Regions from separate parts of the Streptomyces sp. NPDC088252 genome, predicted to be linked through region 1. Evidence: riboswitches for the same ligand, from Rfam matches in the RefSeq annotation. Region 1 holds a riboswitch; each other region holds the start of a gene.
The links. A riboswitch is a leader RNA that binds a small molecule or an ion and turns the genes downstream of it on or off. The one in region 1 is predicted to bind cobalamin.
Positions count from the first base shown of each region.

Region 2: it holds a riboswitch for cobalamin, as region 1 does, so the genes downstream of both, metE (5-methyltetrahydropteroyltriglutamate--homocysteine S-methyltransferase) here and ACIOHC_RS03300 (prenyltransferase/squalene oxidase repeat-containing protein) in region 1, are expected to answer to the same signal.
Region 3: it holds a riboswitch for cobalamin, as region 1 does, so the genes downstream of both, ACIOHC_RS41770 (HoxN/HupN/NixA family nickel/cobalt transporter) here and ACIOHC_RS03300 (prenyltransferase/squalene oxidase repeat-containing protein) in region 1, are expected to answer to the same signal.

Region 1 covers NZ_JBIURS010000001.1:741,349-751,637, forward strand. Annotated here, with positions in the region: gene ACIOHC_RS03270 (hypothetical protein) at 30-641, opposite strand; partial or broken gene ACIOHC_RS03275 (transglycosylase SLT domain-containing protein) at 902-1,162, opposite strand; gene ACIOHC_RS03280 (ECF transporter S component) at 1,504-2,355, opposite strand; gene ACIOHC_RS03285 (ATP-binding cassette domain-containing protein) at 2,352-4,073, opposite strand; gene ACIOHC_RS03290 (energy-coupling factor transporter transmembrane component T) at 4,070-5,245, opposite strand; gene ACIOHC_RS03295 (SCO2322 family protein) at 5,242-5,925, opposite strand; gene ACIOHC_RS03300 (prenyltransferase/squalene oxidase repeat-containing protein) at 5,922-7,196, opposite strand; cobalamin riboswitch at 7,304-7,439, opposite strand; gene ACIOHC_RS03305 (MBL fold metallo-hydrolase) at 7,625-8,680, opposite strand; gene ACIOHC_RS03310 (lipocalin-like domain-containing protein) at 9,076-9,501, opposite strand; gene ACIOHC_RS03315 (aldehyde dehydrogenase) at 9,818-10,289, shown strand, end outside.
Region 2 covers NZ_JBIURS010000037.1:3,934-14,222, reverse strand. Annotated here, with positions in the region: gene ACIOHC_RS40070 (hypothetical protein) at 1-42, opposite strand, end outside; gene ACIOHC_RS40065 (JmjC domain-containing protein) at 173-1,075, opposite strand; gene ACIOHC_RS40060 (JmjC domain-containing protein) at 1,110-1,979, opposite strand; gene ACIOHC_RS40055 (hypothetical protein) at 2,072-2,263, opposite strand; partial or broken gene ACIOHC_RS40050 (IS5/IS1182 family transposase) at 2,437-2,565, opposite strand; gene ACIOHC_RS40045 (hypothetical protein) at 2,672-3,349, shown strand; partial or broken gene ACIOHC_RS40040 (transposase) at 3,754-4,038, opposite strand; cobalamin riboswitch at 4,269-4,485, shown strand; gene metE (5-methyltetrahydropteroyltriglutamate--homocysteine S-methyltransferase) at 4,648-6,966, shown strand; partial or broken gene ACIOHC_RS40030 (helix-turn-helix domain-containing protein) at 7,234-7,482, shown strand; gene ACIOHC_RS40025 (transposase) at 7,581-8,336, shown strand; gene ACIOHC_RS40020 (hypothetical protein) at 8,598-9,125, shown strand; partial or broken gene ACIOHC_RS40015 (DNRLRE domain-containing protein) at 9,389-10,289, shown strand, end outside.
Region 3 covers NZ_JBIURS010000044.1:26,848-37,136, reverse strand. Annotated here, with positions in the region: gene ACIOHC_RS41780 (FecCD family ABC transporter permease) at 1-641, shown strand, start outside; partial or broken gene ACIOHC_RS41775 (ABC transporter ATP-binding protein) at 638-1,416, shown strand; gene ACIOHC_RS41770 (HoxN/HupN/NixA family nickel/cobalt transporter) at 1,491-2,579, opposite strand; cobalamin riboswitch at 2,607-2,811, opposite strand; partial or broken gene ACIOHC_RS41765 (diaminopimelate decarboxylase) at 3,426-3,569, opposite strand; gene ACIOHC_RS41760 (MFS transporter) at 3,827-5,110, opposite strand; gene ACIOHC_RS41755 (PLP-dependent cysteine synthase family protein) at 5,107-6,246, opposite strand; gene ACIOHC_RS41750 (hypothetical protein) at 6,362-6,829, opposite strand; gene ACIOHC_RS41745 (hypothetical protein) at 7,192-7,470, shown strand; gene ACIOHC_RS41740 (APC family permease) at 7,460-9,274, opposite strand; gene kdpC (potassium-transporting ATPase subunit KdpC) at 9,527-10,156, opposite strand; gene kdpB (potassium-transporting ATPase subunit KdpB) at 10,192-10,289, opposite strand, start outside.

The DNA of each region.
Region 1 (10,289 bases):
CCGTGGGGGCGGCGGGCAAAGACGTCCGCTCAGTACGGCACGTGGGTGGGGAAGGTGGCCGTGGGGCTGAACAGTGTCGCGTACCCGTCCTCGTGGCGGCGGTGCCGCCCGGACCGGCTCACCTCGGCGACCGGGGCCGCGAGCGTGAGCAGCCCGTCGTTGGCGAGTTCCTGTACGCGCATCAGCAGCGCCCTCACCTCCAGGCCGAGTTCGGCGGCGACCGTCTGCAGGTCGAGGCCGGACTCCCAGCTCCACAGCAGCACGGAGTCCATGCTGGGCGACCAGAACACCGTGTTCTCCACCTCGACGGGCGCTGCCGCGGCGGGGGCGGAGGCGGGAGGTGCCATGTCCGGCGGCGGAACGACCATCTCCTCGCGCGGGTGCGGCAAGGGGATCTCGGGTACGGCGGGGGGTTCTTCCGTCGGCTCCGGCGCCGCCTGCGGGGGTCGCCTCAGGAGTTCCTCGGCGAGGGAGCGCGCGTCGGTGCGGCCCACCGTGCGACGTGCTAATCGCACCTCGCGTTCGTTGAGGCCCATCAAGTCCGCGATCGAGCCGTCGTCGCCGACCGTGACGGCGAATGCCGCGAGTGTCCTGCTGCGCTCGGCCTGCGCCTCGTCCAGCAACGCCTGTGCCTGACGCATGCGTTCGTCGCTGGCACAGAAAGCTTCCGCCAGGACGGTGTTCCGATCCCAGAATTCACGAGGTTCCACGTAGGTGACAACGCTCCGGCGGCCGTTGGGAACGGACGGCCGAGCAAAATGCGCCTAGATGGACCAACGAGTAATTAATCTCGCCAAGTTATATGAACTTGAACATTTGTCAAGTCTTGAAGGCTTTTTGCGGCGTGGCGAAGGCCCCGACCGGTGGTCGGGGCCTTCGGGCGGGCCCGGGAGCCGCCGGCTCAGTACCAGTGGTTGGCCTGCCAGAACGACCAGGCGGCGCACGGGCTGCCGTAGCGGGACTTCATGCAGTCCATGCCCCACTTGATCCGGGTCGTGGGGTTGGTCCTCCAGTCGGCGCCCGCGGAGGCCGTCTTCGAACCGGGAAGGGCCTGAACGAGGCCGTACGCGCCGGACGAGGCGTTGGTCGCACCGGGGGCCCAGCCGCTCTCGCGCTGGACGATGTCGCTGAAGCACTGGAACTGCGCGGCGTCGCCGATCAACGTCACGGGCGAACGACACCGGAGTCCTGTCGTCGGGTACGGGGGAGTCGCGGACCGGTCCGGATCGTGCGGTCGTGCGGTGGACCGGTCTTCGTCGAACCGCGGTCCGTTCGGGAGGGGCCCGGCGGTGCTCGGCGACGTGATCCAGTGTCAGCGGCGGTTTTCGGCCGCGGCAACGACCTCTGGTACGAACCCGTCTCGCACCCGGGGCCGAAGGGCCCGCACCGTCCGGGCCGCCCCGAAGGGCTCCTGAGCAGGTCGGAGCGGATGCGGGACGGTGTCCACCGCGGCGGCGCGGCCACGACCCGGCATCGTGGAGGACCGACGCCCTGTGGGAGCCCTCACTCACCGGAGGCGTCGAATGTGACCCGGGCCTCGAATGCGGCCCGGCGCGTGGCCCGGCGCAGCGCCTTCAGCAGCGTCGGGCCGATGGTGAGGGTCAGCACCACGGTGAGTACGGCCCGGCCCAGGTCCCAGCCGAGCGAGGTCGCCGTGCAGTACGCGAGGAAGCGGACCAGGTTCTGCGCCAACGGGTCACCCGCGTGGAACGAGATCCCCGAACCGAGACCGGGCACGATCGTCCAGCCGTACAGGTTCATCACCGTGCCGTACGCGAACGCCGCCACGAACCCGTACACCGCGAGCATCAGCGGCTCGGCCCGCCCGCGCAGCCGGTCCGGCCCCGGCAGCAGGCCCGCGCCCATCGTGAACCAGCCCATCGACAGCATCTGGAACGGCATCCACGGCCCCACTCCACCGGTGAGCAGCGCGGACGCGAACATCGTCACCGAGCCGAGCACGAAGCCGAAGCCGGGCCCGAGCACCCGGCCGCTCAGCACCATCAGGAAGAACATCGGCTCCAGCCCCGCCGTGCCCGCGCCCAGCGGACGCAGCGCGGCGCCGACCGCCGCCAGCACCCCCAGCATCGCCACCGCCTTCGCGTCGAGACCGGAGTCCGCGATCATCGCGACGACCACGCCGACCAGCAGCGGCAGCAGCGCGGCGAACAGCCACGGCGCGTCCTGGGAGTGCGCCAGACCGGAGCCCGCGCCGGCCAGCAGCGGCCAGCCGAACGCGACCACGCCGATCGCGCTGATGAGGACGAGCGCGGCGATCGCGCGCGGCCCCAGACGTATCGGCCGTACCGGGCGCCGGTCCGTGGCGCGGCCCTTCCCACCGGTCTTTCCGCTCATGCCCCGGCTCCCAGCGCGCGACGCACCTGTGTCACGGTCAGCCACTCCTGCGGGGCGAGGATCTTCGCGGTCTGCGGGGCGAACGCCGGGGAGGAGACCACCACCTGCCGGGTCTCCCCGTCCGCGACGATCTCCCCGTCGGCGAGTATCACCACGCGGTGCGCCAGCTCGGCGGCGAGCTCCACATCGTGCGTGGCCAGGACGATCGCGTGGCCCTCGGCCGCGAGCGCGCGCAGAACCGTGACCAGCCGGGCCTTCGCCGCGTAGTCCAGGCCACGGGTCGGCTCGTCCAGGAGCAGCAGTGGAGGCCTCGCGGTGAGCACGACGGCCAGGGCGAGCGCGAGCCGCTGGCCCTCGGAGAGATCACGTGGGTGGGTGTCGTCCGGCACACCGGGCAGCAGCTCGGAGACCAGCGCCCGGCAGCTGCCCGCCGCGGCGCCCGCGTCGGCGTCGGCCGCGGCGCACTCGGCGGCGACCGTGTCCGCGTACAGCAGATCGCGTGGCTCCTGCGGTACGAGCCCGACCCGGCGCACCATCTCGCGCGGCTGCGTGCGGTGCGGGGTCCGGCCGCCGACGAGGACGGTGCCGGTGGTGGGCTCGACCATGCCCACGAGCGTGGCCAGCAGGGTGGATTTGCCCGCACCGTTGCGGCCCATCAGGGCGACCGTCTCGCCGGGGGCGACGGTGAGCGTCACCCCGCGCAGCGCCTCGACGCGCCCACGCCGTACGCCGAGCCGCTCGACCCGGGCCGGGGTGTGGCCCGCGGGACCGGGAGCGGTGGTGGTCCGGGCGCCGCGGCCCAGCAGCCGGGCCAGGGCGCCGCGCCGCGCCGGTGCCGGGACGGCGGGCAACGGGGCCACCACGGCCCCGGTTGGTTTGGACGGCGCGGCGGGCGGCCGTGCCGACGCCAGCCGCTCGCGCAGACCGGCCGCGCGGCGCCGGGCATCGCGGACCGAGAGCGGCAGCGGTTCCCAGCCCGCCAGCCGGCCCAGCGCGACGACCGGCGGGTGGACCGGGGAGACGGCCATGACGTCCGCGGGCGCGCCCATGACCGGTGCCGCGCCCGGTGACGGCAGCAGGACGACCCGGTCCGCGTACTGCACCACCCGCTCCAGCCGGTGCTCCGCCATCAGGACCGTCGTACCGAGGTCGTGCACCAGCCGCTGGAGCACGGCGAGGACCTCCTCGGCCGCCGCCGGGTCCAGGGCGGACGTCGGCTCGTCGAGGACCAGGACCTTCGGGTGCGGGGTGAGCACCGAGCCGATCGCGACCCGCTGCTGCTGGCCGCCGGAGAGCGTGGCGATCGGCCGGTCGCGCAGCCCGGCCAGACCCAGCAGGTCGAGGGTCTCCTCGACCCGCCGCCGCATCACGCCGGGGGCCAGGCCCAGCGACTCCATCCCGTACGCCAGCTCGTCCTCGACCGTGTCGGTGACGAAGTGGGAGAGCGGGTCCTGACCCACCGTGCCGACCAGATCGGCGAGTTCGCGCGGCTTGTGGGTACGGGTGTCGCGCCCGTCGACCGTGACCCGGCCGCTCAGCGTGCCGCCGGTGAAGTGCGGCACCAGACCGGAGACGGCACCCAGCAGCGTCGACTTGCCGACCCCGGACGGGCCGACGATCAGCACCAACTCGCCCTCCGGAACGGTCAGATCGACCCCGGACAGGGTGGGGCGCCCGGTGCCCTCGTAGCGCACCGAGACATGCTCGAACCGGATCACTGGCTCTCCTTGGAACGCGGGGCGCCCAGCGGGGGTGGCACGGGCGCCACCACCGCGGGCAACAGCCCGATCAGCACCGCGGCCGCGGGCCACAGCGGAAGCACCGGCGCGGCCAGCGGTACGACGCCAGGCCGCAGTGCCTCCGCGTCGACACCGCCCGCCCAGACCATTGCCACGGCCACGGCGACCCCCGAACCCGCCACCAGCCAGGCACGCCCACCCCACCGGTCGGGCCGGTAGCGGGTACGGACCGAGCGGGCCCCGCCGAGCCGCAGCCCGGCCATCGCGGCGACCAGCCCGGCGATCAGCAGCGGCAGTCCGTACACCGCGCCCTGCGCGGCCAGCAACCCGTACGTGCCCGCGCACACCCCCAGCAGTCCGCCGAGCGTGAGGACGTTCGTGGTGTGCCGGACGGCGGGCGGGACCTGGGCCGTGCGCCCGTATCCGCGCGCGTCCATCGAGGCCGCCACCGCGACCGAGCGCTCCAACGCACCCTCCAGGACCGGCAGTCCGATCTGGAGCACCGCCTTGACGCCGCCGGTCGGACGGCCCCGCAGCCGCCGTGCGGTGCGCAGCCGCACCACATCGGCGACCATGTTCGGCGCGAACGTCATGGCGACGACGACGGCGACCCCCGCCTCGTACAGCGCACCCGGCAGCGACTTCAGCAGCCGGGCCGGGTTGGCGAGCGAGTTCGCCGCACCGAGACAGATCAGCAGGGTCGCCAGCTTCGCCCCGTCGTACAGCGCGAAGACCAGTTGCTCGGCGGTGACCCGGCCACCGATCCTGACGCCCTTCGCCCAGTCGGGCAGCGGCACCTCGGGGAGCGTGAACACCGGATGCGTCCCGGGGACCGGCGAACCGAGAAGGACCGAGAAGACCAGCCGCACACCGACGACGAACAGCCCGATCCTGATGAACGCCCCGTACGAACGGGCCCACGGCGCGTCCGTGCGGCGCGCCGCGACCACATAGCCGGCGACCCCCACCAGCAGCCCGAGCAGCAGCGGATTGGTGGTCCGGGACGCGGCGGTGGCGAGACCGAGCGCCCACAGCCACCAGGCCCCGGCGGGCAGGGCGTTGCTCCGGGTCGCCCCGGGGGCGCGCAGCGGCCGGCGCGGCCGGACGGTGCCGGTGGCGCCGGTCACCGGGCCGCTGGTCGGGGCGGTCATCCGCGGCGGCGGCGGGCCTGCACGACTGCGGCGATGCCGAGGAGGAGAACGGCGCCGACGCCGACGAGCACCCCGGCGGACGGCCCGCCGGAGCCGCCCGAACCGGTGGAGGCGGCGGCGGGGGCGGAGGCGCCCGGGGACGCAGTCGCGGAAGGCGTCGCGTGCCCGTCGCCCGAGACCTGTTCGCCGCAGCCCGAGCCCGGATAGCCGGAGATGGCACAGAGCAGCGCGTCGCTGCTGTAACGCAGCGGTTTGGCCACCGAGGCGAGCGCCTCGGCGGCGCTCGCGTCGGGGGCGACCCGCGCGCAGGCGGTACGCGGCGCGGGCGGCGTCTCGCCGGCCGGGGCGTCCGCCGCCGTGCCCGGGTCGATGACCAGCGCGACCCGCTTGGTGCCGTCCTGGGCCGGGGTGTCCGCGCAGATCTTCGCGAAGTCGGGGGAGCGGCGCGGCTTCGCCGAGTCCTGGGAGTCCTCGCTGACCGAGAACCGGAAGCCCTGCACCGTGCCGTCGTCCGGCCGGACGAGGGACGGGCCCTGGGTGGCGTACGTCCAGCCGGTGCCGGAACCCTCCCAGAACGACCAGTACCGGTACCCGGCCGCCTGGGCCGTCCCGGCGCCGAGCACGGCCAGGACGGCAGCCAGGGCCACCAGCAGCGCGGTGGCCCTTCCCGCCCGCCTCACAGCTGCCGGTTCTTGCGCCGGCCGCTGATCAGGAAGGCCGCGGCCGCGGCGACGACGAGGCCGATGCCGATGAACCACCACACGCCACCGATCACGTCGTCGCCGCTGTGCACCTGGTCCTTCTCCGTGGCCTCGTAGCCGGTGTCGGCGGACGGGTCGGGCGTCGTGACGGCCGCGGGTGCGGGACCGGTCGCGTTCAGCCGGTCGACCAGGTTGACGCCGTTGAAGTCGCGGGCGTCGGAGCCGGTCGCGTGCGCGGCCAGGACCAGCTGGGCGTAGGCGGCGGGACCGTTCTGCTCGGCCCAGGGGCCGGCGTTCTTCTTCAGCCAGGCCAGGGCCTTGGCGGCCTTGTCCTGGTGGCCCGCGGCGGACAGGGCGACGACCGCGTCCGCGGTGTTGCCGAAGTCGGGCTGCGGGGTGGTGTCGGCGGCACCGGGCATCGGGGCCAGGTCGAGGTGGCCGCTCGTGGCGAGGGCGTTGGCGAGGTAGTGGGCGCCGTTCTGGGCGGCCTGCTCGGGCGTGAGACCGGTCCCCGGGCGGCAGCTGGTCCCCTTGGCCGCGGCGTTGTTCCCGACGGCCAGGGCCTTGCCCATCGTGCCGAGCACGGCGGCGGCGGTGGCGTCCGCGTTGGCGGCGAGCTTGCCGGCCTTGTCGGGCTGGTAGGCGAAGGCGCCGCCGTCCTTGCCGCCGCACGGGATCGCGAGCGCGAGCAGCGGGGAGTAGGGGGTCTTGCCGTCCGGGGTGGTGATGTCCGCGAGCCGCTGGCCCTGCCGGGCGAGGGCGCCGATCACCAGCGAGGTGGAGTTGGCGTCGCTGGGCGCGCCGGCGGTGTAGCCCCAGCCGCCGTCCTCGTTCTGTACGGACTTCAGCCAGCGGACCGAGTTGTTGACGGTGTCCCGGTGCCCGCCCACCTCGACGAACGCCTGGACGGCGGCCGCGGTGGCATTGGTGTCCAGCACCGTCTTCCCGGTGCAGGGCCGGGAGACGTCGGGCCGGTACGCGGCGTAGGCGCCGTTGCCGCACTGCTGGGCGATCAGCCAGTCCACCGACTCCTTGGCGGGCGTGACGCCCTCCAGCCGCTGGGCGAGGAAGGCCAGCGACTGCCGCCAGACACCGTCGTAGGTCGGGTCCTTCGTGCCGTACAGCCCGGACGGCAGGGCGACGGACGGCGAGGGGGAAGGGGACGGCGCCGCCACCGCGACCGGGGCAGCGGCCGCACAGAGCACGGTGGCGATGGCGGCGAGCGTTGCCGCGCTGCGGCGTACGGTCATGGCGGGCGGGGCCTCTCCTGCGGGGAACCGGGCACAGGCACGCTCAGGCACCAGGCTCCGGCTCCGTATACCTCGACGGTGCCGACCACCGGGGTTCCGGAGGTCGCGAGCCGGTCACGACCGCGGACAGGGCATTCCGACTCACCGTCTGCGACGACGGTTCACGGCTGCGTGGTCAGCGCCGGATTCGCACCGGCTTCCCCCTGAACGGGCATGATGACGACCCGCACACTCTACCGGGCGGGGTCGGACGGGTTCCGGGGCCGTCCGGGGGCTCGTCTTCCACGGAACGGGCGACGGCCCGGCGCGGCCCCGGGAGCCCGACGGGCGACGCCTTCACCGCGCTCGCCGGAAGTCCGGCCCGTGCCGGTGCCCGGGTGTCCGGAAGAGGGTGAACGAGCTCCCTGCCCGACGGCCCGCCGCGCCCTTCACACCGCGATGTACGTCACCGGCTCGCTCCCCGCCACCGCCTCCGCGCGCCCCAGCCTGACCAGACGTCGCAGATGCGCCTCGGCCTCGGAGACGGCGATGTTCCGCGAACCGTGCGAGATCTGCTCCCACGGCCGGTTCCACTCCATCCGCTCGGCCAGCTCCCACGGCGTGAGCGGGGTGGCCAGCAGCTTGAGCAGTCCGGTCAGCCGTTCCTCGTGATGGTCCAGGAGTTCCCGTACGCGCCCCGCGGCGTCCGTGAACGCGTACTGGTGGGCGGGCAGCACCTCCGCCACGCCGAGCCGGCCGATGTGCTCCAGCGAGCCGAGGTAGTCACCGACGGGGTCTCCCCCGGCGGAGGGGGCGGTGCCCGGCGCGGCGTCCGGGTCCTCGTACAGCCCGATGTGCGGGCTGATCCCCGGCAGCAGATGGTCCCCCGAGAACAGCCGCCCCCGGCCCGGCAGATTCCGCGGATGCTCCTCCTCCAGATGCAGACAGACATGACCGGGCGTGTGCCCCGGAGTCCAGATCGCCCGCAGTCGGCGGCCCGCCAGGCCGAGGAGCTCCCCCGGAGCGATCTCCCGGTCCGGGAGCGCGGACCGCAGCCCCGGCAGCGTGCGCATCCGGCCGCCCTCGACCGCGGCCCGCAGCGGCGCGAGATGCTCCTGGGGCGCACCGACCGCGGTGAGCTTCGTCAAGAGGTACGACAGCCAGGTGCCGGGCCGGGCCTCACGGGTGCGGCGCACGATCGCGGCGTCCGCCGCGTGCATGGCGATCCAGGCCCCGGACGCCTCGCGCACCTGGCCGGAGAGGCCGTGGTGGTCGGGGTGGTGATGGGTGACGACCACACCGTGGATGTCGCCGATGCCCGTACCGATGGCGTCGAGCCCGGCGGTGAGGGTGTCCCACGCCTCCGGATCGTCCCAGCCCGTGTCGATCAGGACCGGCCCGCGATCGGTGTCGAGGACATGGACGAGGGTGTGGCCGAGCGGATTGTCCGGGATGGGGACCTTGATGCTGTGCACGCCCCCGCCATGGTCGGTCACCTGCGTCATGGGCTCCCCATCTCTCGTCGAGGTCTGGTCGGCGCACCGGACGTATGGCGTGCGGCGCACCGCGCCCACTGTAACGAGAACTTGTTTCAGTAGTAGCCCCGGTCGACCATCTGTCGGTACGTCCATCTGCCGGGCGTGCCGGGGGAGTTCGGGGTGCACGCGATCGCGGGACGGTCGCCTACCGCGCGAGGGACGGCCGCCCCGGTGGCTACCGGGCGCGGGCCGCCCCGTGCCCGCGCCCGTGGCCCGCGTGGGCCGGGGCGCCGCGTGGGCCTGACGCCGCGCGGGCCGCGGTTCACGCGTCGGCGCGGGGCGGTCCGTACGCTCGGAGCCCCGCGCCGGGCGGTGGATCCGGGTCACCGGCCGGGCGGCCGGTGACCCGGATCACTCGTCGCTCATGCGGCGTCCGTGGCCGGACGGTGCCAGACGAGTCGCGGGGTGCGCGCGCCGTCGCCGGTTCCCTCGGTCGGGGGGAGCAGGGTTAATCGGTCCCCCTCCACCCGCCACCGCCGCTCCTGACTGGTGCCGACCCACGGGCGCAGGGACGCCACGTGCAGATGGTGGACGACCAGGTCGCCCGTCACCTCGTAGGTGCCCGCGTATCCCAGGTACGGAGAAGTCCTGAACAGGGTCGCGGTGTCGACCGGTCCGGCCGCCCCCTCCTCCGGGGAGGACTCGGCGTCCGGGTTCAGCATGCTCACCGACATGTGGCCGTCGGCGGTGTAGGTGATCAGTCCTGTCGGACTCTGCCCGAGGGGGTGTTCGAGGGTGTCGCCGGAGGCGTCCATGATGGCGACGGTGCTCAGCAGCCAGGCACCCACGAGGGGGTGTTCGGAGGTGCCTGGCCGGGGGGCGGATGGGTGATTCGGTTCGGTGCGGGATGGGGTGTGCACGTGTCTCCCTTCTGAGCTGGTGGAATTCGGAACTTCTGGAGCGGGTGCGTGGGGGACGGGGTCGTTCTCGTCCCTACCCGTGCGGCACGCCGTGGAAGCGAGGGGCGCGCCGCGAAAGCCCGGGTGGCGCGACGGCGGCGGTCCGGCCGCGCGCGTCGTCGAAGCCGTGGACTCCTGGAACTGGAACTGGTATCAGTTCTGACACGGAGTCAGGGAACGTGCCGGGTCGCGGGAGGCAGCAGCCATGACCGAGCTTGTCGAACACGGAAAACTTTTCATCGGCGGGGAGTTGGTCGATCCGCTGGGCCGGGATGTCATCGAGGTCGTATCGCCCCACACCGAACAGGTCATCGGCCGGGTGCCGCACGCCTGCGAGGAGGATGTGGACCGGGCCGTCGCCGCCGCCCGGCGGGCGTTCGACGAGGGGCCCTGGCCGCGGACGACCCTGGACGAGCGGATCGCGGTGATCACCCGGATCAAGGACGCGTTCGCCGTGCGGTACGAGGAGATCGCCCGTGTCATCAGCTCGCAGAACGGCACCCCGTACACGTCGAGCGTCATGGTGCAGGCGCTCGCCGCGATGATGGTGTGGGACGCGGCGATCACCGTCGCCCGCACCTTCCCGTACGAGGAGCGCCGGGACGGGGCTCTCAGGCCGCTGCTGGTGCGCCGGGAGCCGGTCGGGGTGGTCGCGGCCGTGGTGCCGTGGAACGTTC
Region 2 (10,289 bases), on a different contig from region 1:
CTGCAACCGCTCCACCTGCTGCCGCAGCTTCTCGTTCTCCACCTCCGCGGCGGACTTCTTCGCACGGGCCGGGCTGGTCCGGCGGTCGACAAGGTTTTCCAGGGCCCCGGCATCCCGGGCGGCCCGCCACTCCTTGACATGCGACCCCTCTCACCTCGCCCTCACAACTGGGTCAGCCCAGCAGTGCGCTCAAAGAACCCTCGGTGGTGTGCTGTTCGCGGCGCATCGCGCCCCGGGCCAGATGTACCAGCTCTTCTGGCGTGAGGGCGGTGAGCGTGCGGTGGAAATGTGCGATGAGGTCGTTCGTGGCCCCGGTCAGCGCTGCGTCGTCGTTGGGCCGGGCGGGCAGTCCGTCGCCGTCCAGCAGGAGTGCCTCAAGAACGGCGTACAAGTGGGCGGAGCCGGCCTCGCGGACCGTGAACGAGAGGTGAGCGGACGTGCTCCCCCCGGTGGCTTCGGCCACATGCGCGAACCCCCTCGGTACGTAGAGGACTTCGCCCTGACGCAGAACCACGTCCAGCAGCGGATCCCCCGGGTCGCCGTCCACGCGCTCGGGCTGCCAGTTCCCGTCGGGCGGTCCCGGATACACACGCCACCGCTTCGAGCCGTGTATCTGCACGGCCAGCACGTCGGTGTCGTCGCGGTGCACAGCACGGCCCTGCGTCCCTGGCGGGGTGAGAAAGAAGAACGCCTCCACCTGGCGTTGAAAACACTCCGCAAGCCCATCGGCCAGTTCCCGCACGCCTGCGTGCCACTGGTCGACGTACCGCAGAAGGAGCGTGGCTCCCTCATCGCCGATCAGTCGGCGCACCGCCCCGGCATCCACGTAGCGGTTGTCGATCCCGCCCAGGACGACACGGGGGGAACAGTAACGCTCCTCCGGTACAGGACCGTCCTCGTGCACGAGCGTCGCGTAAGGGGTGGTGAGGAGACCTGCATCCAGGATCCTGTCCAGCTCGGCGACCGTCAGCATCTCCATCAGGGGTGTGCGGGGATGCAGTACGGCGGGTGAGCGGCGCCACAGGGTGCGATGAAATGCCTGCTCGTCGCCCACAAATCGTGCAAGCGGGTCCATCGTTGCCTCTCCACGTTCCATGCCGTCGGCGTGATCAGACGGTCTGACGGTTGCTGTACGCACGCGGTCGTGCCCGGCCGATGACATCATCCGGCGTGACTGCGTCGAGCTGTGCGCTGAGATGGTCCAGGAGGTCGGCCGCGGTGCGCAGTAGGGCGTCATCGTCCAGCGGACGGCCCGGCAGAGCCAGGCCGTCGACGATCCCCGTCAGGAGAGCGGTGCGCAGATGCTCCGCACCGGCTTCCCTCACCACCACTGTCAGATGAGCCGACGAGGAGTCGCCCACGGCCGCGGCGGTGTGCGCGAAACCTCTGGGCACGTACAACACTTCACCGGCCTCAAGGACCGTGTCCAGCAGTGGCGCTCCCGGATTCTCCTCGCGGACCGGCGCCCAGTCGCCGTCGGCCGGACCCATGTACACCTGCCAGTGCTTGGCACCGCTGAGCTGGATCGCCAGCAGGTCCCCGTCGTCCCGGTGCACCGGACCCCGGCGGCCGGGACGACTCAGGAAAAAGAACGCCTCGACAAGACGGCCAAGCCGCTCGGCAACGCCCCTCGTGAGTTCACGCACCGGGGGATGCCATTGGTCGACATAACGGAACTGCAGGGTCGCCCGCTCCTCATCGATCAGTTGCCGGACCGCCGCCGCATCAACGTACCCCTGGGCAGGGCTCCCGGTAATGACGCGCGTCGGACAGAAACGCTCGTCGGCGATGCTCCCCTGTGCGGTGTACAGGCCGACATACGGAACGCGCAGCAGCCCCGCGTCGAGGAGCGCGTCCACGTCCGAGAGTGTCAGCACCTCCAACGGCGGTTCCTGCGGCCGCAGAAGCACCGGTTCCTTCCGCCAATACGTACCCAGGAGCCGCTCCACGTTCGGTACACACCGTTCCAGCCAGTCCATTGTTCCGTCCCTCTCTGAGCGGACCCACCGGTGTGAGCACCGGCGGGTCCCGGACGCGCTTGCGCGCACTCGCGTGCGCGTCGGTCAGCCGATCACATGACGTCGGGGTAGCAATCCCCGCACCCGGCCTCGATCTTCTGGTCCGAGGTCGGGGACGCGGCGGCATCCCCGACAGACGGCACGAAGAACGCCCCTCCGGCAACGGCGAGCGCCGCCACACTCAGCGCGGCACGCTTGGAGATCTCCGCACGCTTCAACGGCTCTACAGCCTGGGAATACGACATGACCACTCCTTTCCCCGGCAGCGGTTTCCACCGCGCTCGGGTGTTCACTCGGCCCCGGTTCCGAGGCCGAGACAGATCTTGCGTCGGCCCACGTACGGAGGAGAAGCAGCGCTGACGTATTCCATACGCCACTTACGGATCTCTGATGCGCCCTCTCCCTCTCCTACGGTGTCCTATGTTGTGAGTTGCAGGAGTCGTCGTTTGTAGCAGCAAAGGGTGACGGCGAGTCCGAGGACGGCGAGGTAGTTGCGGGGGTGGCGTTCGTAGCGGTGGTTGAGTCTGCGGTAGCCGGTCAGCCAGGACGTTGGGTCGGCCGCGGCCGAGCAAACGAGGAGGGCGGACCCGTAGCACCACCGTCCAGCAACTTGCAAAGGGCGCCGAGCTGACCGAAGGCATGCACATCGGCCCGTGGAATACGACGCCGTGCCTGATCCTGTCCACAGAACTCAGGGGCAGGGCGGAATCGTGGTCAATGCCCTGCAGGCGCGAGGCGAATCCCTTCTCCCCCTCCGCACACCGGGTGCCCCGAGAAACGCCGATGTAGAGATCCGAGACAAGGCCGGCATCCCCTACCCCAACGCCATTCACATACCCGCCCACGACGGGAAACGAGCACGGACCGTCGACGGCTTCCAAGTAGCCGAGGCCGACCGCGGTTGGTTCGGTCAGCTCCTGGCCCGTACCGGAGCTGCCAACCTGACCGCTCTGGCCGGCGGAGGACCCCAAACCGCCCAGCACCTCACCACGCGCCAGGGACGACAGCACTACGACGTGCCCACCTTCGCCGCCACATCAAGCGTTGACGACGCAGACATCCAAGTCGGCGGCACGAAATTCGTCGGCACGGACCATGTCTTCCGTATGGGGTCCGTACGTATCGAGGCATTCTCCGGCATGGCCGAGCACCTTTACGAACTCATCAAGAAGGGCCGCGTGGAGGAATACCGCCAAGCCGCCTTCCAAAGCCGCTCGACCCCGCACAACACCCACGGAACCGGCAGCTGGAACGGGCCGATCTCCTTTCACGCCGACGGCACCGTCATGGCCCTGAGCGTCCTCCCCATCCGCAGGCGGCACCCTCGCTGAACGCACCGCACCGTCGTCACCGCCTGCCCCGCAGCAGAAGCGACGCGGACGACCCGGAGCCCGACAAAACCGCATCGCTCTGCCCCACAGCCGGGCCCGCCACCATGCCAAGGGCCCCGCCGGATGCTTGGGTCCGGCGGGGCCCTCGCATCTCACACGCGACTCACCAACTGCAGAGACGCGCCTGGACCAAAATGAGCTGACCTGGTCTTATGCGCCTCACATGGGCCACCTGGACCGCACAAGACGCGATCTACAACCTGTGCCATGTGGTACCGAGATAGGGGCCCAGGACCAGGACCGGTGCGTCTTCTGGCCCGTCAAAGCGGTATTGGAGGGTGTTCGGCAGTGTCTCGCTCACCTGCCTCACGCTCTCATATCTCACAACAGCCCCTATGACGGGGTCACGATCGCATGGCCCTGACCAGGTGGAACACCTCGCGGGCAGCGTAACGCTTGAGGCACCGGACGATTTCGCGCCGGGTCTTGCCCCCCTTGAGTCGGCGTTCGCAGTACTCCTGGGTGCGCGGGTCACAGCGCAGGCGGGTCTGCACGATCCGGTGCAGGGCGGCGTTGGCCTGCCGGTCGCCGCCGCGGTTGAGGCGACGGTACTGCCTCGCGTCTGAGGAACGCTCGACGGGGCTGACCCCGCACAGTGCGGCAAACGACGCTTCACTGGCCAGACGCTCCGAAGGGGCTGCTCGGCCGTAAGAGCGCCAGGGGTTCCACACCTACGACCGGGGCTGAGGGGCCCAGGGTCCACCGCCGGGCTGATGGGGCCTGCGGTGCTGTGGAGCGGGGCGTGCGGCGGACGGTGGTCTGCCGCACGCCCCTTCAGCATGCCTGGCCGGACCGATCCCGTGTCTCACGTCACGTTCCGGAATGTGAACAGCGGTGCCCCGGGGGTAGCCCACCCTCTAGTCTGGCCGGTGCAGCTGGTTCGCCCTGTCCGCCAGGCAGGCGCGTCGTAAGAGGGAACCCGGTGGGAATCCGGGACTGCCCCGCAGCGGTGAGCGGGAACGACCGCCGTCATACGCACTGGATCCGGTCGGATCTGGGAAGCGACGGCCACTAGGAATCTGCCCCGGCAGATGTGCCCGCGAGTCCGAAGACCTGCCCGTTGCCCGCACGCGACCGATCGCGTGCGGATATCCCGGTGACCTCGTGGGCGGGTCGGCGTACATACCAGACGGAAGACCGCGCCCATGGCGTGCGTAAGATCCGTCCGGTTCGTCATCCCTTCGCGTCCGTGTCCCGTCTCCGGGATCTCAAGGAGTCATCTCGCGAAGGAGATTTCCGTGACAGCGAAGTCCGCAGCCGCGGCAGCACGCGCCACCGTGTACGGCTACCCCCGCCAGGGCCCGAACCGGGAGCTGAAGAAGGCCATCGAGGGTAACTGGAAGGGCCGGGTCACAGCCGACGCCCTCCGCGAAACGGCGGCCGACCTGCGCCGGTCCAACTGGCGACAACTGGCGGATGCCGGTGTCCACGAGGTGCCCACCGGCGACTTCTCCTACTACGACCACGTCCTGGACACCAGTGTCATGGTCGGCGCCGTCCCCCAGCGCCATCGTGAGGCCGTCACCGCCGACGCACTCGACGGCTATTTCGCAATGGCCCGCGGCACCCAGGACGTGGCGCCGCTGGAGATGACCAAGTGGTTCGACACCAACTACCACTACCTCGTCCCCGAGCTCGGCCCGGATACCGTCTTCACCGCCGACTCCGCCAAGCAGGTCACCGAGCTCAAGGAAGCCCTCGCGCTCGGACACACCGCCCGGCCTGTGCTGGTCGGCCCTGTCACTTACCTCCTGCTCGCCAAACCCGCCCCCGGGGTGGCGGCCGACTTCGAACCGCTCACCCTGCTGGACCGACTGCTGCCGGTCTACGCAGAGGTACTCGCCGATCTGCGTGCCGCCGGCGCGCAGTGGGTCCAGCTCGACGAGCCCGCGCTGGTCCAGGACCGCTCCCCGGCCGAGCTGAACGCCGCCGCCCGCACCTACCGTGAACTCGGTCTCCTGACCGACCGGCCCAAGCTGCTCGTGGCCTCTTACTTCGGCCGGCTCGGCGAGGCGCTCCCCGTGCTGGCGAAGGCCCCGGTCGAGGGCCTCGCACTGGACTTCACCGATGCTGCCGCCGCCAACCTCGAAGACCTTGCCGCTGCCGGCGGGCTGCCCGGCAAACGGCTCGTCGCGGGCGTCGTCAACGGCCGCAACATCTGGATCAACGATTACGAGAAGTCCCTCTCGACCCTCGCCACCCTCCTCGGCCTCGCCGACCGGGTCGACGTGGCCGCGTCCTGCTCCCTGCTGCACGTCCCCCTCGATAAGGCACCCGAACGGGACATCAACCCGCAGATCCTTCGCTGGCTCGCCTTCGCCCGGCAGAAGACCGCCGAAATCGTCACCCTGGCCACGGCACTGGCCCAGGGCACCGGCTCCGTCACCGCGGAGATCGCCACCAACCGGGCCGACCTCGTCTCACGCGCGAACTCCCCCATCACCCACGACCCCGCCGTACGGGCCAGGACCGCCGCCGTCACCGACGCCGACGGCCGTCGCTCCCACCCGTACACCGAGCGCGCCGCCACCCAACGTGCCCACCTCAAACTGCCGCTGCTGCCTACGACCACCATCGGCTCGTTCCCGCAGACCGATGAGCTGCGCACGGCCCGCGCCGACCTGCGCGCGGGCCGGATCGACACGGCCGGTTACGAAGGCCGGATCAAAGCCGAAATCGGCGAGGTCATCTCCTTCCAGGAGAATGCCGGCATCGACGTCCTGGTGCACGGCGAACCCGAACGCAACGACATGGTCCAGTACTTCGCCGAACAGCTCACCGGCTACCTCGCCACCCAGCACGGCTGGGTCCAGTCCTACGGCACCCGCTACGTCCGCCCGCCGATCCTGGCCGGCGACATCTCCCGCCCCGAACCGATGACAGTGCGCTGGACCTCATACGCCCAGTCGCTCACCGACCGTCCGGTCAAGGGCATGCTGACCGGTCCCGTCACCATGCTGGCCTGGTCCTTCGTCCGCGACGACCAACCGCTCGGCCACACCGCCCGGCAGGTCGCCCTCGCCCTGCGCGACGAGGTCGACGACCTGGAAACCGGCGGCACATCGGTCATCCAGGTCGACGAACCCGCCCTGCGCGAGACCCTGCCCCTGCGCGCGGCGGACCACGCCACGTACCTGGCCTGGGCCACCGAGTCGTTCCGCCTCACCACCAGCGGCGTGCGTCCGGACACCCAGATCCACACCCACATGTGCTACGCCGAGTTCGGCGACATCGTCCAGGCCATCGACGACCTCGACGCCGACGTCATCAGCCTGGAGGCCGCCCGCTCCCACATGCAGGTCGCCCGCGAACTCGCCGCACACGGCTACCCGCGCGAAGCGGGCCCCGGCGTGTACGACATCCACTCCCCGCGCGTCCCCGATGCCGACGAGGCCGCCGCCCTGCTCCGCAAGGGACTCAAGGCCATTCCCGCCGAACGGCTGTGGGTCAACCCCGACTGCGGCCTGAAGACCCGCGGCTGGCCCGAGACCAAGGCGTCCCTGGAGAACCTGGTCACCGCAGCCCGCACGGTCCGCAGTGAGCTGCCCACGCCCTGACCGAGAAGTTCCCAAAGGGCCGGGGCGCGTTCCAGCGCCCCGGCCCCGGCTGACGAACAGGCGCGTCTCCAGGAGACCCTGGAGGGACTCCCCGTCGACCTCACCACGCCCGACGTCACCCTGGCCGTCGAAATCGACCGCAACGAGACGTACCTGTCCTGGACGCGGCACCCCGGGCTGAGCGGGCTGCCCGTCGGGGTTCCCGTGCCCCTCGCCTCCGCCGTGCCCGTCGTGCTGACCGCCTCCGAGCACCACCGGCTGAAGAAGATGACCTACGGCCACAAGACCCCACATCAGGCCCGGCAGCGGGCAACCATCGTGCTACTGGCAGCCCGAGGGCATCCCAACGCCCGGATAGCCGCGCAGACGCGGCTGCACGTGGACACGGTGCGCACCTGGCGGGGCCGCTTCGCCGCTGGTGGCCTGCCCGCCCTGGCCGACCGTAAGCGGTCCGGCCGGCCAGTCTCTTTCAGTGCGCTGCAGGTTGCCGAGGTCAAGGAGCTGGCCTGTCAGTTACCCGCCGAGACCGGCGCGCCGCTGTCGCGCTGGTCGTGTCCGGAGCTGGCCCGGGAGGTGGTCGCCGGCTCAACGCCGGGTCGATCTCCAATTCCACCGTGCGGCGCTGGCTCAAACAGGACGCACTCAAGCCCTGGCAGTACCGGTCCTGGATCTCCGTGCGCGACCCCGCCTTCCGGCGCAAAGCCGCGCGCGTGCTGGACCTGTACGCCCGCACCTTCGACGGCATCCCGCTGGGCGAGAACGACTACGTGATCTCCGCGGACGAGAAGACTTCAATCCAGGCGTGCTGCCGCTGCCACCCGACCCTGGCACCCGGGCAGGCCCGAGCGATGCGCGTCAACCACGAATACGACCGCGGCGGCGCATTGGCCTACCTGGCCGCCTACGACCTCCACCGCGCCCGTGCCTTTGGCCGCTGCGAACCCAAGACCGGCATCAGGCCCTTCATGAACCTGGTCACCCATGTCATGACCACCGAGCCCTACGCCAGTGCCAGACGCGTCTTCTGGATCGTCGACGACGGCTCCTCCCACCGCGGGCAGAAGGCCGCCAACCGCTCGACCAGTGCATTCCCGAACGCGCTCATGGTCCACACCCCCGTCCACGCCTCCTGGCTCAACCAGGTGGAGATCTACTTCTCCGTCGTGCAGCGCAAGGTCGTCTCGCCCAACGACTTCACCGACCTGGCCCAGGTCAGGGACCGGCTCCGAGCATTCGAAGACCGCTACAACGCCACAGCACAGCCATTCCAGTGGAGGTTCACCACCTCCGACTTGGACGACCTGATGGCCAGGCTCGACCGACACACCGCCGATCACCAGGAAGAATCCTCCGCGCAGCCAACTACATGATCAACCCCCGAAGGACTTCCGACGTTGACCACTTAGGGGCGTGCTCGACCTCGGGCCCGACCAGCTGTGAGCTGCTGTGATGTGATCGTCCTGCGGTGTCTTTCAGCGTCCGTCACCGTCCGTCTGCGTTGTCACGCAGTTAGCCCTGGGTATTCAGCGGAATTGGGCGATCTGACGACCCGATAGCAGAAAGGTGCCGCTGACCTGCAAGGATGCGAGTGTCTAGGTCGTATCCGCTGCAGAAGTTAGGGCACCTTTCTGGTGAGCGAGCGTACAGGGTGGGACCGTCGGCTGTCGGTAGTGGCTGACGGGAAGAGGCTGATTGGGCATGCCGGGGCGGTACTGCTGCGTCGGCGTGCGGACCGGACAGGGCTGACGGACGCGCTGGCGAGGGTGCCGCCGTCCAGCACGGTGGTCGGCTGGCGGTGCCGGGCGGCAGTGCTGGTTCAACTGGCGGTCGCGATCGTGCTCGGGGCCGAGAACCTGTCGGAGGCCGAGCAACTCCAGTTACATCACCGGCCGCTGTTCGGGTTCGCGGCCTCGGATACCACAGCCCCGCCCTGCCGACCCTGGCTTGACTGCCCGCTCCCAGCCCCGACGAGGCAGGGAAAGGAGTACGACCGGACGACCTCCCGGGAGCCGTGGAACCCCGGTGCAGCCGCAGCGACACGCGAATGCCCCGTCCGACGCGGGACAAACAGGGTGAACCAGCAGCCCGGTCAAACCATCACGGTCGCTGACGAATCGAGGTTAGAGGGTTACAGCACAGATCTGGTTGCCTGTCTGTGACAGGTTGCGTCTGGAAACACCCCAACCCTCCTGTCGCGTGCGGTAGATCACCGTGCATATCGGTAACTGGTGCCTGCTTTTGCACAGTTGCCCCGAACTCGGGCTTTCCTCCTTCGATATGTTCACGACTTCACCACCACTTGGTGTAGTCGTAAATAATGGGAGGGGAAATCGTGACCGATCCTTTGTCCGTGCCGCGGCGCGGGCAGGTGCGGCCCGGAGGAAGAACCCTGCGCTGGGTAGCGGGAACTCTCAGCCTGGCGGTGTCCGCCGCTCTGCTCAACGGCGTGAGCTCCGCGGCTGAAGCGCCGGACCATCCTGCGGCTGAGAACGAAGCTCCGGTGACGCAGGCGGCGGACCTCGCTTCCGCGCGTGCTGCTGCGCGTCTGTCGGGAAAGCGAGTGGAGGCCCTGTCGGAGCGCACGGAGGCGTCTACGACGTGGGTGAACAAGGACGGGTCGCTGACAACTGAGGTTTCTGCGGGTCCTGTTCGGTTCTATGACCAGGATGCCGGCTCGTGGCGCGGCATCGATGTGAATCTGGCCCGCGGTTCCGATGGTTCCGTTGAGGCCAAGGCGCACCCCCACGGTCTGAAGCTTTCAGGGGGAACCGGCCGTCCGGCTGCGTCGCTCGAGGCGGCGCAGCAGGCCGCGGCCACGGACCTGGTGACGCTGGGCGAGGGTGATCAGCGGATCACCCTGCAGTGGAAGGGCGGGCTGCCTGCGCCGAGACTGGACGGGGCCCGTGCCGAGTATGTGAACGCGGTACCGGGCGCGGACGTGGTGGTCGAGGCGACACGTTCCGGATTCGAGCAGTTCGTCGAGATCAAGCAGCGTCCCGAGGCCGACGACTACAGCTACACGCTGCCGTTGAAGGCCAAGGGCCTGAAGGCGAAACAACTTGCCGATGGCAGTGTGCTGTTCACCGACAACCAGAACAAGAAGCGGGCCGTCATGCCGGCCCCAGTGATGTGGGATGCCACCGTCGACCAGCGGTCGGGTGAACACACGCGCAAGTCCAAGATCGGCCTGACGGTGGTACAGAAGGGCTCGTCCGTCGACCTGGTGGTCACCCCCGACGTCGAGTTCCTCGCCGACCCGGACACCCGGTACCCGGTCACCATCGACCCATCCACGTCGGCGCTGTCCAACGTCTTCGCCACCT
Region 3 (10,289 bases), on a different contig from region 1:
CGTTCGCCGGAGCGCTGCTGTCGTTCGGTCTGGTCTGGACGGTGGCCCGGCGAGGCGGTGGCTTCTCGCCGCTGCGTCTCGTGCTGGCGGGGGTGGCGATCGGACAGTTCCTGGCGGGGTTCACCAGCTGTCTGGTGTTGCGGGCCGGTGACGAGCAGCAGACCCGGGGCGTGCTGTTCTGGCTGATGGGCAGCCTCGGCGGTGCGCAGTGGAGCTCGCTCGCCGTGCCCACGGCGGCCGTCGTGCTGGGCCTTGCCGTGTTCCAGGGCCGGGCCAGGGCGTTGAACGCCTTGCTGATGGGTGACGAGACGGCGGCCGGACTCGGTGTACCCGTGGTGCGGCTGCGGCGCGAGATGTTCGTGGTCACCAGTGTGCTGACCGGTGTGCTCGTGTCCGTCTCCGGCGCCATCGGATTCGTGGGGCTGCTGGTGCCGCATCTGTGCCGACTGCTGGTCGGAGGGGACCATCGCAGGCTGCTGCCCGTGTCCGCGCTGACCGGTGCGGTGCTCCTGGTCGTCGTCGACACCCTCTGCCGCACCGTGCTGCCGGATCAGGAGCTTCCCATCGGTGTGGTCACGGCGCTGCTGGGCGCCCCCGCCCTGCTGTTCCTGCTGGACCGGCGTTCCGAGCAGGGCCGATGAGAATCGACGTACACGACCTCCGGGTGGCCTACGACGGCCGTACCGTGGTCTCGGGGCTGCATCTCATCGCGTCCTCGGGCGAGATCACCGGGCTGGTCGGCCCCAACGGCGGCGGCAAGTCGACCGTGCTGCGTACCGTCTACCGGCATCTGCGCCCGGCCGCGGGCCGGGTGCTCCTGAACGGTACGGACATCGAGGCGCTTCCGCCCGCCGAGGCGGCCAGGCATGTCGCCGCTCTGCCGCAGGAGCGCGGTGGGGACTTCGATCTGACCGTCCACGAGATCGTGGTGATGGGCCGCACCCCGTACAAGCGGGCCTTCGGAGGTGAGGACGGGACGGACCGGGCCGTCGTCACCCGGGCCCTGGGGCAGGTCGGTCTCGCGGGGTACGGGAATCGCCGCTTCTCCGCGTTGTCTTGTCGGGTGGCAAACGCCAACGGGCCCTGCTGGCCAGGGCTTTCGCGCAGGACCCCGATGTCCTGGTGCTGGACGAGCCGACCAATCACCTCGATGTGCGCCACCAGGTGGAGCTGCTGTCACTGTTGCGGGCGCAGGGGCGCACCACACTGGTCTCGCTCCACGACCTGAACGCGGCGGCCTCGGTCTGCGACCGCCTGCATGTGCTGCACGAAGGAGCGCTGGTCGCGTCCGGCACTCCTCTGGAGGCGCTCACTCCGGCTCTGTTGGCGGAGGTGTTCGGCGTGCGGGCGGCGGTGGTCGAGCATCCGTTGACCGGTGATCCGCTGATCGCCTTCGATCACCGGTCGGCCATGTGAGCGTGCCCGTCCCACCGCGGGCCGGACCGGGCGGCTCGGACGGCGCGGGGCTCTCGGCGGTGCGCGATACGGCATCAGCCGCCGTCGGGAGCGCGGCCCGTCCAGCGTTCCTCGACCTTCGCGATCCTCCAGTAGGCCAGGGCCGCCGCCCACACCACCACGAAGAGTCCGACGATGATGTAGCCGACATTGCCCAGGTCCAGGCCGGAGATCCAGCCGGTGACCGGGTCCCGCAGACCGAGCTTGTCGTGGAATATGGTGACCAGCTCGATCGTGCCGATGAGGAAGGCGACGGCGATCGACAGGCCGGTGATGGCGAGGTTGTAGAAGACCTTGCGCACCGGGTTGGAGAAGGCCCACTGGTAGGCGAAGTTCATGAACGTCCCGTCGAGCGTGTCGAACAGACTCATTCCGGCGGCGAACAGCAGCGGCAGGCACAGGATCGCGTACCAGGGCAGGCCCGCCGCGGCGCCACTGCCCGCCATGACCATCAGGGTGACCTCCGTGGCGGTGTCGAAGCCGAGACCGAAGAGGAAGCCGAGCGGATACATCTGGCCCGGCCTGGTGATGGACCGGGTGAACCTGCCGAGGATCCGGTTCATGAACCCGCGCGAGTCCAGGTGCTGCTCCAGTTCGGCCTCGTCGAACCGGCCCGCCCGCATCGCCCGGAACACGCGCAGAATGCCGACGAGTGCGACCAGGTTCAACGCGGCGATGAGATAGAGGAAGGATCCGGAGACGGTCGTACCCACCACACCCAACACCTGGTGTGTGCCCGAGTTCTCGTTGATCAGCACCCCCGCCAGCCGTGCTCCCCCGGCGACCAGCGCGGCCATGGCGATGACCACGCTGGAGTGTCCGAGCGCGAACCAGAAGCCGACCGACACGGGGCGCTTGCCGTCGGCCATCAGTTTGCGGGTCGTGTTGTCGATGGCGGCGATGTGATCGGCGTCGAAGGCGTGCCGCATGCCGAGCGTGTACGCGGTGATCCCGAGCCCGATGCCGAACGCCTTGGAACCGACCTCGTAGTGCTGTGGCAGGACGAGCAGGAACAGCACGCCGAACGCCACCACGTGCAGGGCGGCTATCACCGCGAGCAGCCCCACGGTTCGAACGGTGTCCTCGCGCCGCCACGTGAACACGGCGGAATCGGGCAGGGTCATACGGTCACGCTCCAGCACCTCGTGGATGACTTCGTGAGATGCCGTGGCCGGTCTCCTGGCTGACGGGTTCGCTCGCGCTCGTGCCCGCCCCTGCCTTCCCAGCCGCGCTCTACGGCCAGTGGCAGTCGTTGGGACGGATACTCCCCGATCACAGTGGCGAGGGCCGCTCCGGCCTGAGACTCCTCGGAGTCTGTCACCGGTCTTCCCGAACACCACGGCGCACACACTCTAGCGTTGTGGTGAGCGGCGCCCACAAGCGGGCGGGCGGGCCGGGTGGAGCGATGACGGCCCCGGCTTCCGGCACGGCGTCGGACCGTGGTCCTCGTCCTCCACGATGCCCGGCGAAATTCCCTTCGCCGAGAGGCTGCCGTCCGTTAGCCTTCGGCACCCGGAGACCCTTGAGGAGCTGAGATGCCCGGTCACCCGAGCGCGCGTTGACCCCATAGGCCGCGACCGGCCCGTCATCGCGTGCTGCCCTCGATCCGCGGCACGGCGAACCCTCCCTCGCCCGAGCCGGCGCACCTGCCGTGCGTCGCGCGGCGGGCGCCGTTCTCAGCAGCTCAAGGGGGCCCTGTGCCGTCCGCTTCTCCTGCCGTGCCCGCACACCGTCGCACCGTCCGGCACACACTCGATCCCGCTTCCGATGGGGCCTTCGACGCGGCTCGGCCTTCGGGGCTCCGCGTGGCCTTGGCGCCCGGCAGGCCGGGTCTGCCCGGCGGTCCGCGGGCAGGAGGCCCGCGGTGAAGGCGGCCCGCTCCGGTCGGCCGGCCCTGCCGAGCCTGTGGCGGGACGGTGACTTCCGCAGGCTCTGGGCGGGGCAGACCGCCTCTCAACTCGGGGCACAGGCCGCCCAGGCAGCCCGACCATCCGTCGCAGCGCGGTCAGGTAGGGCCTGACGGTGGTGATCTGCGAGCCGATGCGGCACTGCAGGCCGACCGGTTCGAACCGCCGCTGGTCGAGTATCCGGGCGATGGCGTGCCGGGCGCTCCCGTGAAGGCCGACGCAGGAGACGGCTCGCGAGCCGGGTCCTCCGCCTGGAGACGGACACAGCGCCCCGGATCGTCGACGGACCGGGACGCACCGGTGACGCCATGTCCGCCCACCCGGGGGCGTGCCTCTCCGTCAGCGGCCTCTTGGCCCCGTACACCCGGCCTTTGACGTCGGCTTGACGACGCCGGCTCGCCCTGCGCTCCTCACCTGCGCAGCGGGCATCGTCCGGCGCAGCCCCCCGTGGCCACCCACGCCCCTCACCGCTGCGGAACCGGTTCCCTCGCCCGGCCGGCCCGGAACGGACCGAGTCTCCCGGTCCGCATCAAGGCGGCGACCGCGGCGGCGCACAGCAGGCCCACGCCGCACAACACCAGCCAGGGCAGACGCGGTTGCTCGACGGATGCATCCCACACGGCTCCGGTCGCGAGGTTGCCGACGGTGATCCCGACGCCCGAGATCGTGTTGTACAGACCGTAGTGGGTGGCGACCAGCCGGTCGCCGGAGAGCGTGACGACGGTGTCCATCTCGAACGGGTACACCAGGGCGGTACCGAGGGCGAGCAGGGCGGCCGCGAGGAACAGCGGTACCAGGGCCGCCGCCCGGATCAGCGGTCCCGCTCCCCCGGGCGGCGCCCCGGCGACCACGAGCGGTGCGAAGGCGCCGCCCATCAGCGCCAGGCCGTACACGACCGACCGGCCGGGCGACCAGCGCGCCCGCGCCCAGGCGGTGATGCGCAGTTGCCCGGCCGCGGCGACACCGGCGGACACGGCGAAGAGCGCGGTGGTGACGCCGTCCCCGCTCCCCGGAGCCACCCGCTGCGCCTGGAGCGGCAGCGCCAGATAGACCTGGAAGGACAGGACGTACGAGCCGATCATCGCCGCCGAGAAGAGCAGAAAGGGGCGGTTGGACGCCACGGCGCGCCAGTCGGCGAGCACTCCCTGGCGCCCCTCGCCCGCTTCGGACGGACGTCCTCGGTCGGGCAGGGCCCTGATCTGTACGAGAGTGAGCCCGAGGAAGAGGAGCGCCGCCACCGCGCACACCATCCGGAAGTTCAGCGCGATCAGGGAGAGACCGATCAAGGGACCGACGAACATGCCGACCTGGTAGAAGACGTTGAACAGTGCGAACGCTTCCACGCGGCGCTCCCCCGCCTCCCGTGCGAGATGCGCCCGCACGGCCGGGTTGAACAGCGCGCCCGCGAAGCCGGTCAGCGCCGACGCGAGGATCAGGGCGGGCAGCGAATCGACGAGGCCGAGCAGTCCGAAGCCGACGGTCCGCAGGACGCATCCGGTGATGATCACGTTCTTGCAACCGAGCCGGTCGGCGAGCGTGCCACCGATGAGGAACATGCCCTGTTGGCTGAAGTTTCTTACGCCGAGCACCAGTCCGACCGCCCAGGCGGCCATGCCCAGGCCGCCCGAGAGGTGGATCGCGAGGTACGGCATCAGCATGTAGAACGCCGTGTTGATGGTGAACTGCTGGACCATCAGCAGCCGGACGGGGCCGTCGAAGGAGCGGAACTGCCGGACGAATCCCCTCATCGCGCGGCCACCTCGTCCACGTGCGGCGCGGTGATGTTCACACAACGCGTCCAGCGCTCCACGGCGCGCTCACCGGGATGGCCGATCTCGTCGGGGTCGTCCGCGGGCGGGCGTGAGAGGAGGTCGTGCGCACGGCAGTAGTCGTCGCTGTAGACCGTGTCCCAGTAACGATGGACTCCGTCGGGGAAGATCGCCGCGATACGGGTGCCCGGGGCATGGGTGCGGGCGAGCCAGTCGGCCACCAGCGCGACGGCGCCGACGCTCCAGCCGCCACTCGCGTAGTGGTTTCTGGCCAGCCGCCGGGCCGCCCAGACCGCCTCGTCCGGTGCGACCCAGTGGGCCTCGTCGAACGCGGCGTGGTCGACGTTGCACGGATGGATGCTGCTGCCCAGGCCGCGCATCAGGCGGTCTCCGGCGGGCTGGCCGAAGATGGCGGAGCGCACCGAGTCGACACCGACCAGCCGCACGCCCGGTGAGATCGCGCGCAGCGCACGGGTGATCCCGGCGGAGTGTCCGCCCGTCCCGACGGCAGCCACCAGCACGTCCACCCGGCCGAGCTGTACGGCGAGTTCGAGGGCGAGGTTCGCGTACGCCGCCGGGTTGTCCGGGTTGTGGTACTGGTCGGGGCACCAGGAGCCGGGAGCCGCGGCGAGCAGGGAGCGGACGCGGTCCCTGCGCGCCTGCTGCCAGCCGCCGGCCGGGCTCGGTTCCTCGACGACCTCCACGCGAGCGCCGAGGGCCCGCAGCTGATGAACCATGAGGGGTTCCATGCCCGGGTCGGTGACCAGCGTGACCGGATGGCCGTAGGTGATGCCCGCGAGCGCGAGACCGAGTCCGAGGGTTCCGCTGGTGGACTCGATGACGGGCGCGTCGGGACGGAGCTCTCCGCGGGCTCGGGCCGCCGCGACCATGTGGAGGGCCGGACGGTCCTTGATGCCGCCGGGATTGGCGCCCTCCAGCTTGGCCCAGAAGCCGCGGCCGACGGGGCTGAAGGGGCTTCCGACCCAGAGGACCGGCGTGTTGCCCACCATTCCGGCGGGGGTACGGCGGGGGGCGCCCGCAGGTTCGGGGAGTTCGTGTGCCGCCACGAAGGCGTGCACGTCGTCGGGGGAAATGCTGCGCAGAGCAGTGGTCATGCCGACCTGGTCCTTCCACGGCCACGACGGGACGGGGCCGTTGCGTGAGAGCGGTACGGGAGAGGGCGCGGCTCGTGCGGGCGATCGGCGGAGCGACCGGGCGCACGGAGCCGTGTCACGTACGGCTGACGCAGACCAGGCGCAGCAGAGCGCATCCCGTGAAGGGCGACGCCCCCTCGGCTGCGAGACCGCGGGGGCGGTGCGCGAGACCCGAAAGGCCCGACTCCATGAGCCCCCACGCGGCCAGGGTGAGCAGCAGGGCCTCCAGGAGAGGGAGTACGGATCGCGTCGACACCTCGCCCAGGAGCGCGGCCGAATCGCAGCACCCGCCGGGAGCCGCCGGATGGTGCCCGGCCCCGGACGCGTCGCAGCCGGCGGGTTCCGGGGTGTCCCCCATGTGCTCCATGTCCCGCACATCTGGGGCGACCGCGGACAACGAGCCGCTGATCGGCGTCACATGGTGCCCGTCCTGCGCCTGCACACCACACATCAGCACGTGAGCCACGGCGACGGTCGCCAGGCTCAGAAGAAGAGTGATGACGAGGCGGCGGACTCCCGGCCCCGGGGCAACAGCTGACAGCACGTCGCCGACCGTATCGTCAAAAGTGGAGTGATACGCATTTATGCGGACGTACGGGTGAAATCCCTTGCCGCGACCGTACGAGCCCCGCGCGTCTGCTACGGAACTCGGCCGGCGAGGCGGTGAGACACACCCCAACTCCCCTTGTCGCCAGCGGAGTTCACCGGCACACCGACGGAGGGATCCGCCCCCGCACCTGCGGAGCGGGGGCGAGGGACGCCACTGGACGCGACCCGTCCGCACAGACGTGCGGCGACCCACGGAGCCCCGCGTGCGACCACCTCGACGGCGAACAGCGGGGCGCTCGCCCACGCGGTCGGCCATTGATACCCCTACGGGGTATATTCTTCAGTGCCGGCTGGATCGTGCTTGCCGCAGGCTCCCTGGCCGCGGGCCTCGCCGGTCAGGTCTGGACAGAGCTGGCCGGACGAGCACTGCAAGGCATAGGTGCGGCGCTGATCGCCCCGCCCGGCCGGCTTCTCGCCCCGGCCACCACCGCGGCACTTCATCCGCACCGCTGCTCCGCCTCCCTCACCCACACGGGCCGTACCCACCGATGCGCCGCCACGCAGAGCGTCCGGCTGCGATGCGCGGCGCGCCGCACGGTCATGAGGCCCGCCGTGAATGCGGCGTTCACCGGCTGAGCCGGTACGGGAGCATGCAGACGACGACATCGGTATGGGCCATGAGCGTGGCGGCCAGCAGGATGCCGCGCTGGTTCTGCAGGATCTGGTAGCGGCGGTGGAGCGGCTCGACCTCGGGGATGAGGACGGCGATCTGCCGCCCTTCCTCCGCCGCCCGCTCGACGTACTCGACGATCGGCTGCACCAGAGAGCGCTGCGGGCTGTCGATGATGTCCAGACGCACGCCCGGGTTCCAGCGTTCCCACCTGTCGCTCAGTTCCTGAGCCTTGACCGGGTCCGAGTGGACGGCGACCGCCACGACGTCGTGTCCGAGGGCGCTGGCGGCCGTCAGGGCGTGCTGGGCGAGCTTGCTGACTTCTCCGACCGGAACGATGACCAGGGACTCGGCGGGGCGCAGCGCCGGGGGGATCTCTCCGAGACCGAGCTCCTTTCCGACCGCCGTGTAGTAACGCTCGACACGGGCGAACAGCAGCATCAGCAGGGGAACGGTGACGACCACCACCCAGGCTCCTTCGAGGAACTTGGTGGCCAACAGGACCGCTCCGGCCACGGCGGTCAGTACCGCGCCCGAGCCATTGAGCGCCGCGCGCCGCAGCCATCCCGGCGACCGTTGCCCCGCCCAGTGCCGTACCAGCCCGATCTGGCTGATGGTGAAGCCGGTGAACACGCCGATCGCGAACAGCGGGATCATCCGGTGCGTGTCGCCGTCCACGGCGATCAGCAGCAGCGCCGCGAGCAGTGCCAGCGCCAGCACGCCCCAGCGGTAGACGGGACGTTCCCTGCGCAGCCCGAACAGATGGGGCAGGCGGTGGTCGCGCGCCAGCAGGCTCATCAGGACGGGCAGGCCGCCGAAGCTGGTGTTCGCCGCGAAGGCGAGGGCCAGGGTCACCACGAGGTTGGTCGCGTAGTAGGGCCATCCCGTTCCGTACGCGCCGGCGGTCAGCTGGGCGAGGACGGTCACACCCCCGCGTGGGGCCACGTGGTCGCGGCGGATCAGCACCGCCAGGCCGATCAGCATCAGCCCGAGCAGCGCGCCCAGCATCAGCTCGGTGCGCTGCGCCCGCTTGACACGGGGCTCGCGGAAGACGGGCACTCCGTTGGCGATCGCCTCCACGCCGGTCAGCGCGGAGCAACCGGAGGAGAACGCCTTCAGGAGCAGCAAAGGCCCCAACGCCTCGGTGACGTGGACGGGTTGAGCGCTTCCGACGACGGCTGCGGGATGGCCGCGCAGCAGCCCCAGGGCGATGATGCCGAAGATGCTCACGACGAAGAGCACGGTGGGCAGCATCAGCACCCGGGCGCTGTCGGCCACTCCCCGCAGGTTCACAGCGGTGAGCAGGACGAGTCCGATGAGACAGACGGCGAGCAGGTGCGAGCCGAGAGCGGGGAACGCGGAGGCGAGGCTGGCGGCGCCGGCGGCGAGGCTGACCGTCACGGTCAGCACGTAGTCGACGACCAGGCTGGCCGCTGCGAGCAGACTGGTCCTCGGCCCGAGGTCCTTCTTCGCCACCGCGTAGGCGCCACCGCCGTCGGGGTGCACGGCGATCACCTGGCCGTACGAGATCACCAGGACCGCCAGCAGCGCGGCGATGACCAGCGTCACCGGCAGCGTGGCGGTCAGCGCCCCGGTCCCGGCGGCGATCAGGACGAGCACGATGGCCTCGGGTCCGTACGCGACCGAACTCAGCGCGTCCAACGACAGCGCGGCAAGCCCCTCCAGGCTGGTCAAGTGGTACTTGCCACCCTCCCCGTGCTGGAGCGGAACTCTCGGCCGCAGTTCGCGGCGGGCCAGACCGTACGCCATGGGTGACCTCGCGGTGCAGGGTGCGGGGGGCTGTCCAGGGACAGTGTGACCGGACCACCGCGGTGTGGGCCCTCAAGGACGCGCCGGGCTTCGCCCAGGTGCCTCGGAGAACCGTCGGCGCATGGCCGGGGTGGTTCGGCACCCGTATGGGGCACCTGCCCCGTCCGGAGGCGGACGGCGCCCTTGTCCGGGACCGTCCGGGCCGGGACTTCGACCGTGTCGGGCTGCCGGGCGAGGAGCCCCGCCTTCCGGTCACACCAGCCCGGCCAGATCGTGGTTGAGCTCCACGACGTTGACGCGTTCCTGACCCAGGAAGCCCAGAACACGTCCTCGGACGTGCCGGGACACCAGAGTTCTGACCTCGGCGGGGGCGAGGTGGCGGGCCTTCGCGACGCGGTCGACCTGTTCGTAGGCGTACGCCGGGGAGATCTCCGGGTCGAGCCCGGAGCCGCCGGCGGTGACCGCGTCCGCGGGGACGGATTCGGGCGGGACCCCGTCGAAGGCGGCGACGGCGGCACGGCGTTCCCCGACGCTCCTGATCAGGTCGGTGCTGTTCGGGCCGAGGTTGGAGGCGCCGGAGTTCGTGGGGTCGTAGCCACCGGCGGACGGGCGGGGCTGGAACCACCCGGGGTCGGGGCGCAGCGGTTCCTGGGCGTCGTGGGGATTCTTCTTCGGCAGGGCGAAGTCCTGGCCGATCAGGCTGGAGGCCACCGGCCTGCCGTTCGTCGTCAGCATCGAGCCGTTGGCCCGGTGGGAGAGGCCGGCCTGGGCGATGCCGGTGACGAGCAGGGGATAGGCGATGCCGGTGATCACGGTGAACGCCAGCAGCATCCGCAGGGCCACCAGATGGTGCTGGAGTACGGGGGGAAGGTGGGTGCGCACGGTGGGATCGCCGTCTTCTCTCGTCGGACCGTCTGTCAGCGCAGGCCGGGGATGAACTGGATGCAGAGGTCGAGCAGCTTGATGCCCAGGAAGGGCAGTACCAGCCCGCCGAGTCCGTACATCCAGATGTTGC